3 regions of the Streptomyces sp. NPDC036815 genome follow, and region 1 is predicted to be linked to each of the others. Evidence: riboswitches for the same ligand, from Rfam matches in the RefSeq annotation. Region 1 holds a riboswitch; each other region holds the start of a gene.
What was found. Region 1 has a riboswitch for cyclic di-AMP ahead of ACZ69I_RS18700 (M23 family metallopeptidase). Riboswitches for the same ligand answer to the same signal wherever they lie in the genome.
Positions count from the first base shown of each region.

Region 2: it holds a riboswitch for cyclic di-AMP, as region 1 does, so the genes downstream of both, ACZ69I_RS35910 (transglycosylase family protein) here and ACZ69I_RS18700 (M23 family metallopeptidase) in region 1, are expected to answer to the same signal.
Region 3: it holds a riboswitch for cyclic di-AMP, as region 1 does, so the genes downstream of both, ACZ69I_RS14490 (C40 family peptidase) here and ACZ69I_RS18700 (M23 family metallopeptidase) in region 1, are expected to answer to the same signal.

Region 1 covers NZ_JBVJPW010000008.1:165,614-171,860, reverse strand. Annotated here, with positions in the region: gene ACZ69I_RS18710 (HPr family phosphocarrier protein) at 1-193, shown strand, start outside; gene ACZ69I_RS18705 (GntR family transcriptional regulator) at 356-1,048, opposite strand; gene ACZ69I_RS18700 (M23 family metallopeptidase) at 1,260-2,063, opposite strand; cyclic di-AMP (ydaO/yuaA leader) riboswitch at 2,076-2,238, opposite strand; gene ACZ69I_RS18695 (M16 family metallopeptidase) at 2,435-3,820, opposite strand; gene ACZ69I_RS18690 (M16 family metallopeptidase) at 3,817-5,187, opposite strand; gene ACZ69I_RS18685 (DNA gyrase/topoisomerase IV subunit A) at 5,411-6,247, shown strand, end outside.
Region 2 covers NZ_JBVJPW010000029.1:19,483-25,729, forward strand. Annotated here, with positions in the region: gene eno (phosphopyruvate hydratase) at 1-1,006, opposite strand, end outside; gene ACZ69I_RS35910 (transglycosylase family protein) at 1,327-2,043, opposite strand; cyclic di-AMP (ydaO/yuaA leader) riboswitch at 2,047-2,248, opposite strand; gene ACZ69I_RS35915 (LysM peptidoglycan-binding domain-containing protein) at 2,443-3,510, opposite strand; gene ACZ69I_RS35920 (cytochrome P450 family protein) at 3,650-4,972, opposite strand; gene ACZ69I_RS35925 (sel1 repeat family protein) at 5,028-6,247, opposite strand, start outside.
Region 3 covers NZ_JBVJPW010000005.1:296,794-303,040, reverse strand. Annotated here, with positions in the region: gene ACZ69I_RS14500 (M23 family metallopeptidase) at 1-1,396, shown strand, start outside; gene pcrA (DNA helicase PcrA) at 1,418-3,931, opposite strand; cyclic di-AMP (ydaO/yuaA leader) riboswitch at 4,173-4,328, shown strand; gene ACZ69I_RS14490 (C40 family peptidase) at 4,337-5,551, shown strand; gene ACZ69I_RS14485 (hypothetical protein) at 5,637-5,990, opposite strand.

The DNA.
Region 1 (6,247 bases):
CGTCCCCGTGACGATCGCCAAGGCCGACGGCAACCCGGTCAACGCCGCCTCGATGCTCGCGGTGCTCGGTCTGGGTGCCCAGGGCGGCGAGGAGATCGTGCTCGCCTCCGACGCCGAGGGTGCGGACGCCGCGCTCGACCGTCTGGCGAAGCTGGTCTCGGAGGGGCTCGAGGAGCTTCCGGAGACGGTCTAGGACACATTCCAGTTCCTGGAAAAGCGTCGATGGGGTCACCCGGAATTCCGGGTGACCCCATCGACGTTTGCGCGTGAACGCGCAAACAATTGAGGGAGAACCCGGCAATCATCCAAGGAATGGAAGCCGAGAAATACCTCTCCTTTGTATACGGCGCCTCCGTTAATTCTGGAGGCTCACCGTGTTTACGGCATGTTGCGAATCGCTCACCCGGCCGCGCGCCGGCCGCCGGACGTGGCGCGGCCGGTACGCGGCCGTCGCCCGCGCGGCGTGCGCGCCCGTGAGCGCCCTGGCCCGCTCCGCGTCCCCGCGGGCCACCGCGTCCACGATCGCCGCGTGCTCGGCCCAGGAGTCGGCGGGCGCCGCCGGGCTGTCGACGACGTACATCCAGGCGGCCTTGTGCCGCAGCTGGATGAGCAGGGCGCTGAGGCCGGGGCTGCCGGACGCCTGGGCGAGCGTCTCGTGGAACCAGCCGCCCAGCGGCCGCAGATCCTCCCCCCGACCGTTCCTCGCGCGCTCCTGACCCAGCCTGACGAGGCCGCGCAGGACCTTGAGGTGCGCGTCCGTACGGCGCTGCGCGGCGCGTGCCGCGGCAAGCGGTTCGAGCAGCGTCCGGACCTCCAGGAGGTCCGCGGCCTCCTGCTCCGTGGGCTCGGCCACGCACGCGCCCGCGTGCCTGCGGGTGACGACGAAGCCCTCGGCCTCCAGGGTGCGCAGGGCTTCGCGCACGGGAACCCGCGAGACGCCGTACCGGCGCGCGAGGACTTCCTCGGCCAGCCGACTGCCCCTTTCGTGCACGCCGGCGACGATGTCGTCCCGGATGGCCGTGCATACCGAATGCGCGGGAACACGCATGACCCGGACCTCCGCCTTCATCCCCGCATAATCGCGGTCGACCGACGCTCGTTCGGTGACTCTATTGCAGAGAACCGCAATTTCCGACGGCGGGCCGGAATCCATGGATATCTTTTGGCCAAGGGTGACGGGTGCGGGCGGCGGCAATGCCGAAAGCCCCGGCTCGCCGGGAGCCGGGGCTTTCGGTGGAGTATCGCGGGGGCCGCGTGCGTCAGACGTTGACGCCGTGCGAGCGGAGGTACGCGATCGGGTCGATGTCCGAGCCGTACTCCGCGCCGGTGCGGGCCTCGAAGTGGAGGTGCGGGCCGCTGGAGTTGCCGGTGGAGCCGGAGAGGCCGATCTGCTGGCCCGGGGTGACCGTCTGGCCGACGGTGACGCCGAGGGACGACATGTGGCCGTACTGGGTGTACGTGCCGTCGTTCATCTTGATGACCACGTTGTTGCCGTAGGCCCCGCCCCAGCCCGCCTCGACGACGGTGCCGGAGCCGACCGCGTGGACGGAGGTGCCGGACGCGGCGTGGAAGTCGATGCCGGTGTGGCTGCCGGAGGACCACATGGCACCGCCGGTCTGGTAGCCGGTGGAGACGTACGAGCCGTCGACCGGGGCGACGTAGGTGTTCAGGCGCTTGCGCTCGGCCTCGCGGGCGGCGCGCTCCTTGGCCTCGCGCTCCTTCTTGGCCTTCGCCTTGGCCTCGGCCTCGGCCTTGCGCTTCTCCTCCGCGGCCTTCTTCTTGGCGGCCTCTTCGGCCTTCTTCGCGGCGGCGGCGTCGTCGGCGGCCTGGCGCTGGGCGGCGGCCTGGGCGCCGATGTTCTCGGCGAGCGAGTCGCCGACGGATATCGCCTGGGTGAGGCCGGTGTGTTCGACGGCCGCTTCGTCGGCGGCGGCGAGCGCCGGGGCCGCGAGGCCTCCGATGACACCGGTGGTGGTGAGCGCCGCGACACCCGCGACGTTCGCGGTGGTCCGCGTGAGGCGGCTCGGACGACGGTGCTTCCCGGTGGCACGGGTGAACGCCATGTGGCGGGTGATCCTTTCCTTCCCTCTCGCCTACCGGGTTAGCTGACGGGTTCGGAGCAGGAAGGTCTCCTACGGGTTCCTCGCCTCGCGGCAAGGTGCCCGATTCACCCCAGGGGACGTGTGGGTCCCCGGCTCCCCTGGCTCGCGCCGTACGGGGACTCGGCGATGACTGTCCGGTGCCGCGGATGCGGCGTAGTGCGCGACGAACAGCCGGACCGACGCTAAACGGGGCGTCTTTCGTTCGACAAACAGAACTCCACTTTTGTAGCGCACGCCACAGAGCAGACAGGCAACCTCCATAGCAATTCGGACATATGAGGACCCCAGCGGCCGAAGTGGCCACTGGGGTCCCCTTGTGTCCTGACCGTCACTCAGCCGGTGACCACACTCACGTCACCGATCCCGAGCGCCCTGACGGGCTCCTCGATCTGCGCGGCGTCCCCGACGAGGACCGTCACCAGGCGGTCCTCCGGGAAGGCGTTCACGACGGCCGCGGTGGCCTCCACGGTGCCGGTGGCGGCCAGCCGCCGGTACAGCTGCGCCTGGAAGTCGTCCGGCAGGTTCTGCTCGACCTGGTCGGCGAGGGTGGCCGCCACGGAGGCGGCCATCTCGTACTTGAGCGGGGCCACGCCCACCAGGTTCTGCACGGCCACATCGCGCTCGGCGTCGGTCAGGCCCTCGGCGGCGAGGGTGCGCAGGACCTTCCAGAGGTCGTCGAGCGCCGGGCCGGTGGACTCGGTGTCCACGGAGCCGCTGATGGCGAGCATCGCGGCGCCCGTGCCGTCCGGCGCCGAGCGCAGCACCTGGCTGAACGCCCGCACTCCGTAGGTGTATCCCTTCTCCTCCCGCAGGACGCGGTCGAGGCGGGAGGTGAGGGTGCCGCCCAGGCAGTACGTGCCGAGGACCTGGGCCGGCCAGACGCGGTCGTGCCGGTCGGCGCCCACGCGGCCGATCAGCAGCTGCGTCTGGACCGCTCCGGGGCGGTCCACGATGACGACGCGGCCGCGGTCGTCGGCGGTCACCTGCGGCACCGGGCGCGGTTCGCCCGCGGAGCCGGTCCAGGCGCCGACGGTGTCCGCGAGCACGGTGTCCAGGTCGGTGCCGGTCAGGTCGCCGACGACGACGAGGGTGGCCGTCGCGGGCCGCACGTGCTTCTCGTAGAAGGCGCGCACCGCCGCCGAGTCGATGGCCGTGACCGTCGCCTCGGTGCCCTGGCGGGGCCGGGACATGCGCGAGGTGGCCGGGAAGAGCTGCCGGGAGAGCTCCTTGGCGGCGCGGCGCGCCGGGTTGGCCGCCTCGTGCGGGATCTCGTCCAGGCGGTTGCGTACGAGGCGTTCGATCTCGCTGTCCGCGAAGGCGGGGGCCCGCAGGGCGTCGGCGAGCAGGCCGAGCGCCTTGGGCAGCCGGGAGACCGGGACCTCCAGGGAGACCCGCACGCCCGGGTGGTCGGCGTGCGCGTCGAGCGTCGCGCCGCACCGGTCGAGCTCGGCGGCGAACTCCTCGGCGGAGTGCTTGTCGGTGCCCTCGTTGAACGCCCGCGCCATGATCGTGGCGACGCCGTCGAGGCCCTCGGGCTCGGCGTCCAGCGGCGCTTCGAGGTGGATCTCGACGGCGACGACCTGCTGGCCGGGGCGGTGACACCGCAGCACGGTGAGGCCGTTGGGCAGCGTGCCGCGCTCGGGCGCGGGGAAGGCCCAGGGCTTGGCCGTACCGGCCTGGGGCTGTGGATGGAACTGCATCGTCGCGGCCTCGGTCACTTCGCCGCCTCCTCTTCCTCGGCGTCCACGGCGTCCTCGACGCCTGCTTCGCCCTCGTCGGCGACGGTCACGGGTTCGTACACGAGCACCGCGCGGTTGTCCGGGCGCAGGCGGGCCCTGGCGGCCTCCTGGACCTCGGCGGCGCTGACGTCGAGGACGCGCTGCACGGCGGTGAGGGCGAGCTGCGGGTCGCCGAACAGGACGGCGTACCGGCACAGTTCGTCGGCGCGGCCCGCGACCGTGCCGAGCCGGTCGAGCCACTCGCGCTCCAACTGGGCCTGGGCGCGCTCCATCTCCTCCGGAGTGGGGCCCTCCGCGGCGAAGCGGGCGAGCTCCTCGTCGACGGCCGCCTCGATGACGGGCACCTCGACGTCGCCCGACGTCTTCACGTCCAGCCAGCCGAGCGAGGGCGCCCCGGCCAGGCGCAGCAGACCGAACCCGGCGGCGACCGCGGTGCGGTCCCGGCGCACGAGGCGGTTGTAGAGCCGCGAGGACTCGCCGCTGCCGAGAACGGTGAGGGCGATGTCGGCCGCGTCGCACGCGCGCGTGCCGTCCTCCGGGAGGCGGTAGGCGGCCATCAGGGCGCGGGCCGGTACGTCCTCCTCGACGACCTCACGGAGCTCCTTGCCGATGCGCTCGGGCAGGGAGCCGTCGCGCGGCGGCTGCTTGCCGTCGTGCCCGGGGATCGACCCGAAGTACTTCTCGACCCAGGCGAGCGTCTGTGCCGGGTCGATGTCGCCGACGATCGACAGGACGGCGTTGTTCGGCGCGTAGTACGTGCGGAAGAACGCGCGGGCGTCCTCCAGGGTGGCCGCGTCCAGGTCGGCCATGGAGCCGATCGGCGTGTGGTGGTAGGGGTGGCCCTCCGGGTACGAGAGAGCGGTCAGCTTCTCGAAGGCGGTGCCGTACGGGACGTTGTCGTAGCGCTGGCGGCGCTCGTTCTTGACGACGTCCCGCTGGTTCTCCATGGACTCTTCGTCGAGCGCGGTGAGCAGCGAGCCCATCCGGTCGGCCTCGAGCCACAGGGCCAGCTCCAGCTGGTGGGCGGGCATGGTCTCGAAATAGTTGGTGCGCTCGAAGCTCGTCGTGCCGTTGAGCGAACCGCCCGCTCCCTGGACCAGCTCGAAGTGGCCGTTGCCGTGCACCTGCTTCGAGCCCTGGAACATGAGGTGCTCGAAGAGGTGCGCGAGGCCGGTTCGCCCCTTGACCTCGTGGCGCGAGCCGACGTCGTACCAGAGGCAGACCGCGGCGACCGGGGTCAGGTGGTCCTCGGAGAGCACCACGCGCAGGCCGTTGGCCAGCCGGTGCTCGGTCGCTGTCAGGCCGCCGGAGCCGGCCTCGGCTGTGGCCGTGTGACCCATGGGCATGTACGTCCCTTCGATCGCTGGATCATCGCTGGATCAGAACAATTGCTGCCAGTCCTGCCACTGTATGCAAGCGTGTCAGCACCTGACGAAGTTCCCGCTCCGCCCTCGGCGTAGTCGCGTGTGACGCCGCCGGTGCACGGGTCGTGGTCTGCGTTGTCAGTGGGACAGTCCACAATGGTCGGCGTCAGATCCCGCACTTGTTGGTGAAGGAGCCGCAGCAGCGATGGCCCGCCGCAGCACGAAGACCCCGCCGCCCGACGACTCGTACGAGGAGAAGATCCTCGACATCGACGTCGTCGACGAGATGCAGGGCTCCTTCCTCGAGTACGCGTATTCGGTCATCTATTCACGAGCCCTGCCGGACGCCCGCGACGGCATGAAGCCGGTGCACCGCAGGATCGTGTACCAGATGAACGAGATGGGCCTGCGCCCCGACCGCGGCTACGTGAAGTGCGCCCGCGTCGTCGGCGAGGTCATGGGTAAGTTGCACCCGCACGGCGACGCGTCGATCTACGACGCGCTGGTGCGCATGGCCCAGCCCTTCTCGATGCGCCTCCCCCTGGTGGACGGCCACGGCAACTTCGGCTCGCTCGGCAACGACGACCCGCCGGCCGCCATGCGGTACACCGAGTGCCGGATGGCCGACGCCACGTCCCTGATGACGGAGTCGATCGACGAGAACACGGTCGACTTCGAGCCGAACTACGACGGCCAGGAGAGGGAGCCCACCGCCCTCCCCGCCGCCTACCCGAACCTCCTGGTCAACGGCGCGTCCGGCATCGCCGTCGGCATGGCGACGAACATGCCGCCGCACAACCTCGGCGAGGTCATCGCCGCCGCCCGGCACCTGATCAAGCACCCGGCGGCCGACCTAGAGACCCTGATGAAGTACGTGCCGGGCCCCGACCTGCCCACCGGCGGCAGGATCGTCGGCCTGACCGGCATCAAGGACGCGTACGAATCGGGCCGCGGCTCGTTCAAGATCCGCGCCACGGTCTCCGTGGAGAACGTGACGGCGCGCCGCAAGGGCCTGGTCGTCACCGAACTGCCCTTCTCCGTG
Region 2 (6,247 bases), on a different contig from region 1:
CCTTGACGAGCAGGGCGTTGGCCGAGTTCTCCTCGATGCCGCGGGCCAGGCGCTCGGGGTTGGTGACGAACAGGTCGTCGCCGACGAGCTGCACCTTGTCGCCGAGCTTCTCGGTGATGGTGTTCCAGCCGGCCCAGTCGTCCTCGAACAGCGGGTCCTCGATGGAGACCAGCGGGTAGGAGGCGACGAGCTCCGCGTAGTACTCGGTCATCTCGGCGGCCGAGCGGGACTTGCCCTCGAACTCGTAGCTGCCGTCCTTGTAGAACTCGGACGCGGCGACGTCGAGCGCGAGCGCGACCTGCTCGCCGGGGACGTAACCGGCCTGCTTGATGGCCTCAAGGATGAGGTCGAGCGCGGCGCGGTTGGAGTCCAGGTTCGGGGCGAAGCCGCCCTCGTCGCCGAGGCCGGTGGAGAGGCCCTTCTCCTTCAGCACCTTCTTGAGGGTGTGGTAGACCTCGGTGCCCCAGCGCAGGGCCTCGGAGAAGGACTCCGCGCCGATCGGGGCGATCATGAATTCCTGGATGTCGACGTTCGAGTCGGCGTGCGACCCGCCGTTCAGGATGTTCATCATCGGGACGGGCAGCAGATGCGCGTTCGGGCCGCCGAGGTAGCGGAACAGCGGCAGGTCGCTGGCCTCGGAGGCGGCGTGCGCGACGGCGAGCGAGACGCCGAGGATGGCGTTGGCGCCGAGCGAGCCCTTGTTGTCGGTGGCGTCCAGGTCGAACATGGCCTGGTCGATCAGGCGCTGCTCGGTGGCGTCGTAGCCGACGAGCTCCGGGCCGATCTGCTCGATGACGGCGAGGACGGCCTTCTCGACGCCCTTGCCCTGGTAACGGTTGGGGTCACCGTCACGGAGTTCGATGGCCTCGAAGGCACCGGTGGAGGCACCGGACGGAACGGCGGCACGACCGGTGCTGCCGTCGTCGAGGCCGACCTCGACCTCGACCGTGGGGTTGCCTCGGGAGTCCAGGATTTCCCGGGCTACGACGACGTCGATGGACGGCACGAGCATCTCCTTCTGGGAGTGTGACGCGTATACGCAATGACGCGGACCGTTTCGGCCCTGCGTCTCCCGAGCCTAACCGGCTCCGGGGCTTCAGCCAGCCGACCGCCCGTCCCGTGGGACGAACAAGAGGCCAAATCCCCTGGAAACAGGACGATGGACCGCGTTTCTACTCGCTAGTAGCGAACAAGCCGGGCGGCCCGGGCAGGGGCGGACATGGCCCCGCCCCGGTGCGTACGGGGGATACGCGCACCGGGGCGGGGAGCCCGTGGGGACGGGGGTACGGCCGTGCGTCCGCCGAGGCACGGCCGTGACCGGGCGGGTCAGCTCAGGTGCAGCTGCTGGCCCGGGTAGATCATGTCGGCGTTGTCGATGATGTCACCGTTGAGCTTGTACACCTTGTGCCAGCCGCCCTTGACGTGCTCCGCCTGGGCGATCTTGGACAGGGTGTCGCCCGTCTTGACCTTGTACTCGCCGTCGCCCTTCTTGACCGTCTTGCCGGTCGGGGTCTCGACGGTCTTCTTGCTCTCGGTCTGCGGCGCGGGCTGCGGCTTCGGGGCGGCCTGCTGCTGCTTCGGAGCGGCCTGCTGCTGCGTCTGCTGCGGCTGGGGCTTGGACTCCTGCTGCTGCGGGGCCTGCTGCTGCGAGCCGCCGCCGCTGTTGTTCGAGGCGCCCGAGAGGCCGACGCCACAGCTCGGCCAGGCACCCTTGCCCTGACCCGCGAGGACCTTCTCGCCGATCTCGATCTGCTGGGCCTTGGTCGCCTTGTCGGCGGAGGGCGCGTACTTGGTGCCGCCGTACGCGGCCCAGGTGGACGGCGAGAACTGCAGGCCGCCCTGGTAGCCGTTGCCGGTGTTGATCGACCAGTTGCCGCCGGCCTCGCACTGGGCGACGCGGTCCCACTCGGAGTCGGTGGCGGCGGAGGCCGAACCGGCGGCCATCAGCGGGGCAGCGACCGCGACACCGGTGACGCCGGCGAGCGTGGCGACACGGGTGGCCTTGGACGGACGACGGTGCTTGCCCTTGCTGGAAAACAGCATGAGTGATCCCCTCACCGACGCCTGCGAGGTGAGCTGTCGGGTTCGGGCCGATGTGGTTGCCCGGCCGCGCTCACAGAGCGCGGCTTCACCCCTAGCCGTTCCCGTCCGTCTCGCGGCGCCCAGCCCTACGGCTGTGCGTCCCCTCAACGGACGGACCCGGCGCAAACCTTGGGTCCCCCGCTCCTGCCTACGGCGCTCGAAGCGACGACTGTTCCCGTCCGGCCGTTGGCAGGATTCGGCGTACCGACCGGCGGGGCCCACCAATGGCGAGCGGTGACGACGGTAATCACGTCTTCCACACAATTTCAAAGACGATCAGGGCTTCTGAGACCCATGTCTCACTCGCGCCAAAGCGGACATACGACGCGAAGGCCCCGTCCGACTCTTCGTCAACTACCGTTACTTTTCGCCCAGATCGAGGCTCTGACCGGGGAGAATGAGGTCCGGGTCGCCGCCGACGGTCTTCTTGTTCTCGGTGTAGAGCTCGTGCCAGCCGCCCTCGACGTCGAGGTCGTCCGCGATGACCGAGAGGTTGTCCCCGGAGCGCACCGTGTACGTCCCGTCGGCGACCGCTCCGGTGCGCTCCTCGCCGCGCGAGGCGTGCCGTCCGGGACGCCCGCCCGCACCCTCGCTCTCGTCCGCGCGGTCGCCCCGGTGGCGCCCCGCGGAGGAGCCCGAACCCTCGGAGGGGGCCGTCGCGTCCTCGGCGTCCGGCGAAGTGCCGTCCTTCTCCCCGGACTTGCCCGTGCCGGACGCGTCATCGGCGCCGTCCGCCTCGCCCTTGTGACCCTTGTCGCCCTTTTCGCCGGACTCGTCGTGATTCTTGTCTCGCGCGTCGCCCGCGTCACCGGAGGGCTTCTCCGGGTCCGCGGACGGGTCGTCGGAGGGATCGGCGGAGTCGGCCGGGTCGGCGGACGACTCACCCTTCTCCGCGCCCTTGTCCTTGCCCTTGTCCTTGCCGTCGGAGCTGCCGGAGTCATCGGCGGAGCCGGAGTCCTTGGCACCCTCGGGCCCGTCGGCGCCGGTCCGGCCCGACGGGTCGGACGGCTCCCCGGTGACGGGCGCGCCCGGGTCCACGTCGGCCGCGGCGCCGCCGTCGGTGAGCCCGGCGATCGGCGCGCAGCTCGGCCAGGCGGCGGTGCCCCGGTCGCCAAGGACCTTCTCGGCGACGGAGATCTGCTGGGACTTGGAGGCCTGGTCGGCGCTCGGCGCGTAGTCGAGGCCGCCGTGGCTCTCCCAGGTGTCCTGGGAGAGCTGGAGCCCTCCGTAATAACCGTTGCCGGGGTTCGCGCTCCACGCGCCGCCGCTCTCGCACTGGGCGAGCTTGTCCCACGTGTCGGTGGAGGCGGCGCTCGCGCTGGTGGCGGCGAGCAGCGGGATGGCGATGGCTGATCCGGTGACGCCTGCCGCGACGATGAGAGCCGGGGCCTGGCGGGGGCGTCGGTGACGACCTTGACCGGAGAGCATGCGGTTGCCTTTCAGGAGACTGCAGCGACGGCTGGGGCGCCCGGGGGCGCCCAAGTCGTCGTGAACGTAGCCGCAGTCGAACGCTTGTCACAAGTCGGTGCAGCGGAGATCACGTGAACATCACAGTCGTGACGGCCCGTCAGCCCCGGGTCGGCGGCTGTGCGTTTGTGAACTTCACCGGCAGCGTGCGCAGTCCCCGCATGATCAGCCCGCCACGCCACCGCAAATCGGCGGGATCCGACGCGAGTTGCAGGTCGGGGAGGCGTCTGAGCAGCGTCGCGAGGGCGGTCTGCCCCTCCAGCCTGGCGAGCGGAGCACCGAGGCAGTAGTGGATTCCGTGCCCGTATCCGAGGTGCTGGTTGTCGCGGCGGGAAAGGTCCAGGGTGTCGGGCGAGTCGAAGCGGGCCGGGTCGCGGTCGGCGGCGGCGAGCACGACGAGGACGGGGTCTCCCGCGGCGATGTCCTGCCCGCCGACGCGGACCGCCTCGGTCGCGAACCGCCAGGTGGCGAGCTCGACGGGCCCGTCGAAGCGGAGGAGTTCCTCGACGCCGGTCTCCAGGAGCCCGGTGTCGCCCTCGGCCAGCGCCCGCTGCAGCCGCTCGCGCTGTTCGGGGTGGGTGAGCAGCGCGTACAGGCCGTTGCCGATGAGGTTGACGGTGGTCTCGAAGCCGGCGAAGAGAAGGATGAAGGCCATGGCGGCCGCCTCGTTCTCGGTGAGGTGCTCGCCGTGGTCGGAGGCCTTGATGAGGCCGGAGATGAGGTCGTCGCCCGGATCGAGGCGCTTTCGGTGGATGAGCTCGGCGAGGTAGCCGCGCATCTTCTTCACCGACCGGGCCACACCGCCCCGCGGCCCGCCCCCGTGGCGGATCATCATGCCCGCCCAGTCGCGGAAGTCGTCCTGGTCCTCGCGGGGGACGCCGAGCAGGTCGCAGATGGCGTAGATGGGGAGCGGGAAGGCGAACTCGTGGATGAGGTCGGCCGCGCCCTCCGCCCCGCCGTGCTTGTCGGCGAGCGTGTCGATGAGGGAGTCCGTCAACTCCTGCACGCGCGGCGCGAACTCGGCCACCCGGCGCGGTGTGAACGCCTTCGCGACGAGCCGGCGCAGGCGGGTGTGGTCCGGCGGGTCGATGTTGAGCAGATGCGTCATCAGCTCGGCCTTGCGCTCGCCGGGGATGCCGGTCTTGCCCTTGGCGTGGGCGGGCTCGTCGTGGTGGGCCGGGTTCTTGCTGAGCCGCTGGTCCGCGAGGGCCTGCCGCGCGTCCGCGTACCGGGTGACGAGCCAGGCCTCCACGCCGCTGGGCAGGGTGGTGCGGTGCACGGGGGAGTTCTCGCGCAGCCAGGCGTACGCCGGGTAGGGGTCGGTGGCGAACTCCCAGGTGAAGAGTTCCGGCTGCGGGGGCGGGGGCGTCCCGGGGGCGGAGGTGGCTCCTGCGGGGCAGGTCGCGGGCGGCTGGTCGTGCATGCCGTCGACGGTATCCCCAGGGCGAGCGCCGTACGGACCTGACCGGGGCCCGTACTCAACCGGGGTCCATGCTGGAGTCCAGGCCCGCGTCCCGGATCGGGTCCCGGCCGGGTTCCTTGCCGGTCGGGCGGAGCAGGCCCTTGAGGCGCCGGGTGGCGGAGGCGTCGCCCTCGGCCTCGGCGATGCGGAAGTAGTGGACGGCGAGGTGCTGGTGGACCTGGCCGAGCAGCGCCGCCGCCCCGGCCTCGCCCGCGTCGGCGGCGACCGTCAGGTGGGGGACCGCTTCCGTGTACGCGACGCGGATGGCCAGGAGGTGGCCGAGGTGGCCCGCGGCGCGGGCGTTCCCCCGGTCCGCGGCCTTGCGGAACCAGTCCTCGGCGACCTCCGTGTCCCCCGTGTCCTGGGCGAGGAGGCCGAGCCACATCATGGCCCGGGAGTCCCCGCTCGCGGCGCGGGGCGTGAAGGCCAGCCGAAAGGCGGCCACCAGGCCGTTCAGCTCGTCCCCGTCGTGCGGGGCCAGGTCCTCGATCGCGCGGATCCACACGCGGTCCGGGACCGCCGGTTCCGTGCGGGCCGCGTCCGCGACCAGGGAGCCGTACGCCCGCCACGTGCCGGGCCACTCCCCCGGTACGAGCAGACCCGTCACGCCGTGCCGGGGCGCGGTGGCCCAGGCGAGCGCCTCCTCGAAGGGCTCCCCGGCCGTGTCGGCCGCCACCGGCTCGTACTCCTCCCTGATCTGCCTCAGCAGCTCGGGCGTGACGCCGCGGGTGAGCCCGCACCGCGCGAGGTCGATCGCGGCGCGCACCAGGAGGTGTCCGAGCAGCCGCCCGCCCGCGCGGCGCGCCCTGCGCCACTCCTCCCACAGGTCGGGGCCGAGCGCGAGGAACTCCGTGATGCCCAGGTCCCCGCGCCACCGGACGGCGTCCGTGAAGCGCGGGTCGTCGACCGTCGCGAGCCGCGCCAGTTCCGTTTCGCTCCACTCGGCGGCGACCTCGACGGTCTGCGCGACGCTCAGCACGCGGGCGCCCGGGTGGTGCCCGAAGCGGTGTCTGTCGTACGCCTCGTCCCGCATCGTCGCCAGGACCAGGACGCGGTCGTGGGTGAGCCGGGCGAGGACGCCGGGGGTGCCGGGTTCGGCGAGGTGGCCGTCGAGGTCGTCGAGCCACACGACGTGGGTGCCCGTGGTGTCGCGGCCCCGGAGCTGGTCGGGCAGGTCGCGCAGGTCCGTACCGCCGCCCGCGACGAAGACCCGGGAGTCCTCCGGCACGCTCCCCC
Region 3 (6,247 bases), on a different contig from region 1:
CCACGCGCACTACGCGCCGTACGACCCACAGAGCGCCCAGCACGGCGGCTACGGCTACGACCCCTACTCCACCGGCGCGTACGACACCGGTACCTTCGCCGTCGACCCCCTCTTCGGCGACATGCCGGGCGGCGGTCACGACACGGGACAGTGGGCGACCACCACGGGGCCGCAGCAGACGCTCACCCAGGACGCGTACGCCGCGCAGTACTACGCCGCCACGTACGACGCCGAGAGCTACGACAGCTCGATGTGGTCGACCGGCGGTCATCAGCAGCTCATCGACATCCCCGCGCAGCCGGGCCCCGACTCCACGGGCCAGTGGGCCCCCGCCGCCTGGAACCAGGCACCGCAGACCGGCCAGTGGGACACGCAGACCCTCGACACCGGCGCGTACGACGCCACGGCGTGGAACTCCGCGGGCGAGACGCACGACGCGCCCCCCGCGTACGAGATCTCCCCGGACGGCGCGTACGAGACCGACGCCCCGTACGAGAGCGACGCCCCGTACGAGAGCGACACCCCGTACGAGAACGGCACCGCATCCGGCACCGACACCGCGAGCGCCTCTCCCGACCCGGCCACGGAGACCCCGGCCGCCTCCCGCCGCGCCTCCCGCGGCAAGGGCGGCAGTGGCTCCGGCGGCAGCGGGAACGGTGCGCGGACCCGCCGCCGCACCCCCGCCAAACGCTCCGCGTTCCTCACGGTCGCGGTGCCCTCGGCCTGCGTGATGGGCGTGGCCGGCGTCGCCGCCGCCTCCGTGGGCGACTTCGGCGGGGACGACACCAAGGAGACGACGGCTTCCGCCCCGGACTCCACGTCCGTGCAGCCCTCCGCCGCCAACAACAAGCTGGACACCCAGCTCGCGAACCTCTCCGCGGACGCGGGCGACTTCGCCGACCGCGCGAGCCGCACCCAGGAGCGCATCGACCTCAAGGCGCAGAAGGTGGCGGCCGAGAAGAAGGCGGCCGCCGAGGCCGCGCGCAAGGAACGGCTGCGTCCCAAGTTCGCGCTGCCGGTGAAGCAGCACGGCCTGAGCGCGTACTACGGACAGGCGGGCGTCAACTGGATGTCCGCGCACTCCGGCATCGACTTCCCGGTGTCGTACGGCACGGAGGTCCTGGCCGCGACCGACGGCACCGTGTCGACGAAGTGGAACAGCGCCTACGGCAACATGGCGATCGTGACCGCCAAGGACGGCACGGAGACGTGGTACTGCCACCTCTCCACGCACAAGATCTCCAGCGGCCCCGTGAAGGCGGGCGAGCCCATCGCCTTCTCCGGGAACTCCGGCAACTCGACCGGCCCGCACCTGCACTTCGAGGTGCGCCCCGGCGGCGGCTCGGCGATCGACCCGCTGCCGTGGCTGCGCAGCCACGACCTCGACCCGACGTAACTCCGACCGCCGCCCCGGGCGTTACAGCTTCTCGACCGGCGCGTACCGCAGCAGCAGGCGCTTCGGCTTGGGCTCTCCGAAGTCCACCGTCGCCTCGGCGTTCGCCCCCGTGCCCTTCACGCCGACCACGGTGCCGAGGCCGAACTGGTCGTGGGTGACCCGGTCGCCGACGGCCAGCGAGACCACCGGCTTTTCCGAGGCGCGGCGCGTGGCGAAGCCCTGTGCCCCGCCGGCACGCGAGCGCGAGGACGACAGCGACGAGGCGATGCCCCCGGCCGGTCCCGATCCCCCGGAGCCGGACGACGCCAGTGCGCCGACGGAGCCCGTCCGCTTCCAGTCCAGGTGGGCGTCCGGGATCTCCTCGAGGAAGCGCGACGGCGGGTTGTACGACGGCTGACCCCAGGCGCTGCGCATGGAGGACCGCGTCAGGTAGAGCCGTTCACGCGCGCGTGTGATGCCCACGTACGCGAGACGGCGCTCCTCCTCCAGCTCCTTGACCTGGCCGAGGGAGCGCATGTGCGGGAAGACGCCGTCCTCCATGCCGGTCAGGAACACCACCGGGAACTCGAGCCCCTTGGCGGTGTGGAGGGTCATCAAGGTGATGACTCCGGAGCCGTCGTCCTCCTCGTCGGGGATCTGGTCGGAGTCGGCGACCAGAGCGACCCGCTCCAGGAAGTCGGAGAGCGTACCGGCCGGGGCGCCGCCCTCGCCCGCGTCCTCCCCGGGCCGGCCTCCGCCCTCCGCCCGGCCGTTGTCCTGCTCGAACTCCAGGGCCACGGCGGCGAGTTCCTGGAGGTTCTCGATGCGCGTCTCGTCCTGGGGGTCGGTCGAGGCCTGCAGCTCGGCGAGGTACCCGGTGCGTTCGAGCACGGCTTCCAGGACGACGGCCGGGCCCGCTCCGGACTCGACGACGGTCCGCAGCTCCTCCATGAGCGTGTTGAACCGCTTGACGGCGTTGGCCGACCGGGCCGCCATTCCGTACGCCTCGTCGACGCGGCGCAGGGCCTGCGGGAAGGAGATCTTCTCGCGCTGCGAGAGCGCGTCGATCATCGCTTCCGCGCGGTCGCCGATGCCCCTCTTGGGGACGTTGAGGATGCGGCGCAGCGGGACGGCGTCCTCGGGGTTGGCGAGGACGCGCAGGTACGCGAGGACGTCGCGGACCTCCTTGCGCTCGTAGAAGCGGACGCCGCCGACGACCTTGTAGGGCAGGCCGACCCGGATGAAGATCTCTTCGAAGACACGGGACTGGGCGTTCGTCCGGTAGAAGATCGCCACGTCGCCGGCCTTGGCGTCGCCCGCGTCGGTGAGGCGGTCGATCTCGTCGGCGACGAACTGGGCCTCGTCGTGCTCGGTGTCGGCGACGTACCCGGTGATGCGCGCGCCCGCGCCCTGGTTGGTCCAGAGGTTCTTCGGACGGCGGCTTTCGTTGCGCTCGATGACCGCGTTGGCGGCGGTCAGGATCGTCTGTGTAGAGCGGTAGTTCTGTTCGAGGAGGATCGTCGTCGCGTCCGCGTAGTCCTCCTCGAACTGGAGGATGTTACGGATCGTGGCGCCGCGGAAGGCGTAGATCGACTGGTCCGCGTCACCCACCACACACAGCTCGGCGGGGTCGTCGCCCTCGCCGCCGGAGGGGCCGACCAGCTCGCGCACGAGTGCGTACTGGGCGTGGTTGGTGTCCTGGTACTCGTCGACCATGACGTGCCGGAAGCGGCGCCTGTAGTGCTCGGCCACGTCCGGGAAGGCGCGAAGCAGGTGGACCGTCGTCATGATCAGGTCGTCGAAGTCCAGCGCGTTCGCCTCGCGCAGGCGCGACTGGTACATGGCGTAGGCCTGGGCGAGGGTCTTCTCGAAACCGTCGGCGGCCCGACCAGCGAAGTCCTCCTCGTCGATCAGCTCGTTCTTCAGGTTCGAGATCTTGGCACTGAAGGACTTCGGCGGGAACTTCTTCGGGTCGAGGTCCAGGTCGCGGCAGACCAGGGCCATCAGGCGCTTGGAGTCCGCGGCGTCGTAGATCGAGAAGGAGGACGTGAAGCCCAGCTTCTTGTACTCGCGGCGCAGGATGCGGACGCAGGCGCTGTGGAACGTCGACACCCACATCGCGTTCGCCCGCGGGCCCACGAGCTGCTCCACGCGCTCCTTCATCTCGCCCGCGGCCTTGTTCGTGAAGGTGATCGCGAGGATCTGGCCGGGGTGTACACCGCGCTCGGCGAGCAGGTGCGCGATGCGGTGGGTCAGCACGCGGGTCTTGCCGGAGCCGGCTCCGGCGACGATGAGCAGCGGGGATCCGGCGTGCACCACGGCCGCGCGCTGGTTCTCGTTCAGCCCGTCGAGGAGCGTCGCCGGGTCGATGACCGGGCGGGGGGCACCGTCGCGGTAGTGCGAGTCCCGGGTCATGGGCGCGTCGAACTTCCCGTCGAACAGATCGTCCGGAATGGGCTCCGGAGCGCTGTCCTCGGGCGGCGGCGGGGGCGCTTCGTCCGTGGCCCGGGAAGGCTGCAGGTCCGCCAGGAAGCTGTCATCAAAGAGGCTGCTCATCGCCTCCCGAGTCTAGGCGGCCCCACTGACAACCCGCTGCGGGTTCCGGTCACCTCACACCTGCCTACGCGCTGCCCGCGGACGCTCACGCTCCGCATCCGGGCGACATGCTCGCGTCAGGGCCGCGGAAAGTCACGAAAATGTATCGGGCATATCGAACATCAACCTTCACAGGGACCACACGAGTTGGCTAGCGTGCTCGGCGGGCCGCTCGTCCCCCACCGGCGAACCCGCCGGGAACGAGTGGCCTCCGCCGAGTCCGACATGTTCGGAGCCGGGGACCCACCGAAAACTTGGGGTGAATCGGTCCCGTACGAAGTACGGGACCGTAGGGCAACCTTCCGGACCACCCGCCCGAACCCGACAGCTAACCCGGTAGGCGGTCTACGGAAGGAGTCGCCTCCCTTGGCGTCGCACCGCAAGCCGCGGACCCGGACAGCCGGAATTCGCACCGCCCCCGCCTTCGGCATCACGACAGCGGCCCTCACCTCCGTCGCCCTCCTGTCGCAGAGCGCGCAGGCAGCGCCCTCCGCGCCGGTGAAGCCCAGCCTCGAAGAGGTCCAGAAGAAGGTCGACGAGCTCTACCAGCAGGCCGGCGTGGCCACGCAGAAGTACAACGCGGCGAAGGAGCGCACCGACAAGCAGCGCAAGAAGGTCGACCGCCTGCTCGACGACGTGGCCGAGCGCACCGACGAGCTGAACGACGCGCGCAAGGAGCTCGGCTCGTTCGCCGCCGCGCAGTACCGCACCGGCGCCGTCTCCGAGACGGCCACCATGCTGCTGGCCAACGACCCGCAGGGCTACTTCGACCAGAACCACCTGGCTGACCGGTTGACCACGCGCCAGAAGAAGGCGGTCGACGCCTACACGACGCAGCAGGCGTCGGCGACCAGGCAGCGCGCGAAGGCGGCGAAGAGCCTGGAGACCCTGAGCGATTCGCGGGACGACCTCAGGACGAGCAAGCAGACCGTCCAGAAGAAGCTGGGCGCCGCGCGCGAGGTGCTTTCCGAGCTGACGGCGCAGGAGAAGGCGCGGCTCGCGGAGATCGAGCGGAAGAAGAAGCAGGAGGCCCAGCGCAAGGCCGAGAAGCTGGCCCGCGAGCAGGCCGCCGAGGCGGCGCGCAAGCGCAAGGCGGAGGAGGCGGCCCGGCGGGAGAAGGAGCGGGAGCAGGGCTCCGGGTCCGACTCCGGGTCCGGCTCCGGTTCCGGTTCTGATGCGGGTTCCGGCTCGGGCTCGGGCTCGGGCTCCGGGAGCAAGGACGGCGACTACGCCACCAAGGCCGCGAAGGTCATCGCCTTCGCGGAGGCCCAGATCGGCAAGCCGTACGTCTGGGGCGCCACCGGCCCCGACTCGTACGACTGCTCAGGGCTCACCCAGGACGCGTGGAAGGCCGCCGGGATCTCCCTGCCGCGCACCACGTGGGACCAGGTCAAGGTCGGCACGACCGTGAAGACCGCCGACGCCAAGCCGGGTGACCTGGTGTTCTTCTACGACGACATCAGCCACGTGGGGATCTACACCGGCAACGGCAAGATGATCCACGCCCCGAAGCCGGGCGCGAACGTCCGCGTCGAGTCGATCTACTACATGCCGATCCACAGCGTGGTGCGCCCGGCGTAACCGTCGCACCCGCCCCATGCGGCACATCTCATGAAAGTGGCCCTCCACGCGCGCGTGGAGGGCCACTTTCATGCGGGTCGGGACATCAGGTCCACAGGACCGCGATGAAGATGTTCGCGATGGTCAACAGGCCGACCGCGCCGAACAGACCCTTGTCGACCTTCTCCTCGTCGCGCTTCACGTAGACCAGCGCGAGGATCACGATCAACAGGGCCAGCTTGATGCCGATCTTGACGTTGTTGACCGTGTTGTCGTCCGCCTGGTTGAGGCCCACCAGGACCACACCCGTGACGAGCATGGTCAGCGAGCCGTGCAGCATCGCGGGGTTGAAGCGGGCCGTGCCCTGGCCCATCTGCTTCATCTGGGTCAGGAAACCCCCCAGGAGCGAGCCGATGCCGATGATGTGGAGGCCGACGAAGAGATGGATGAGTAGGTCCATGAGGCCGGAGCCTAGCCGGGTCCCCCTCCTCTCCCGGCCACCGCCCCCGTACCACCCCGCCCCGCCAGGCACATCGCAATCGAGCCATCGGTCACGGCCGTACGCGAAGCAGCCGCCACCCCGTGATCGACACGGTCGGAGCCGGTCGTCGGGTCGCCCACTTCCGCCAGTTGCGCACAATCCCTCACCAACCCGTGACGGCCAGGTTTAGCGTCCTCCACCAGGTGTCCGGCTCCCCACCGCCGCCCGATCCGGGG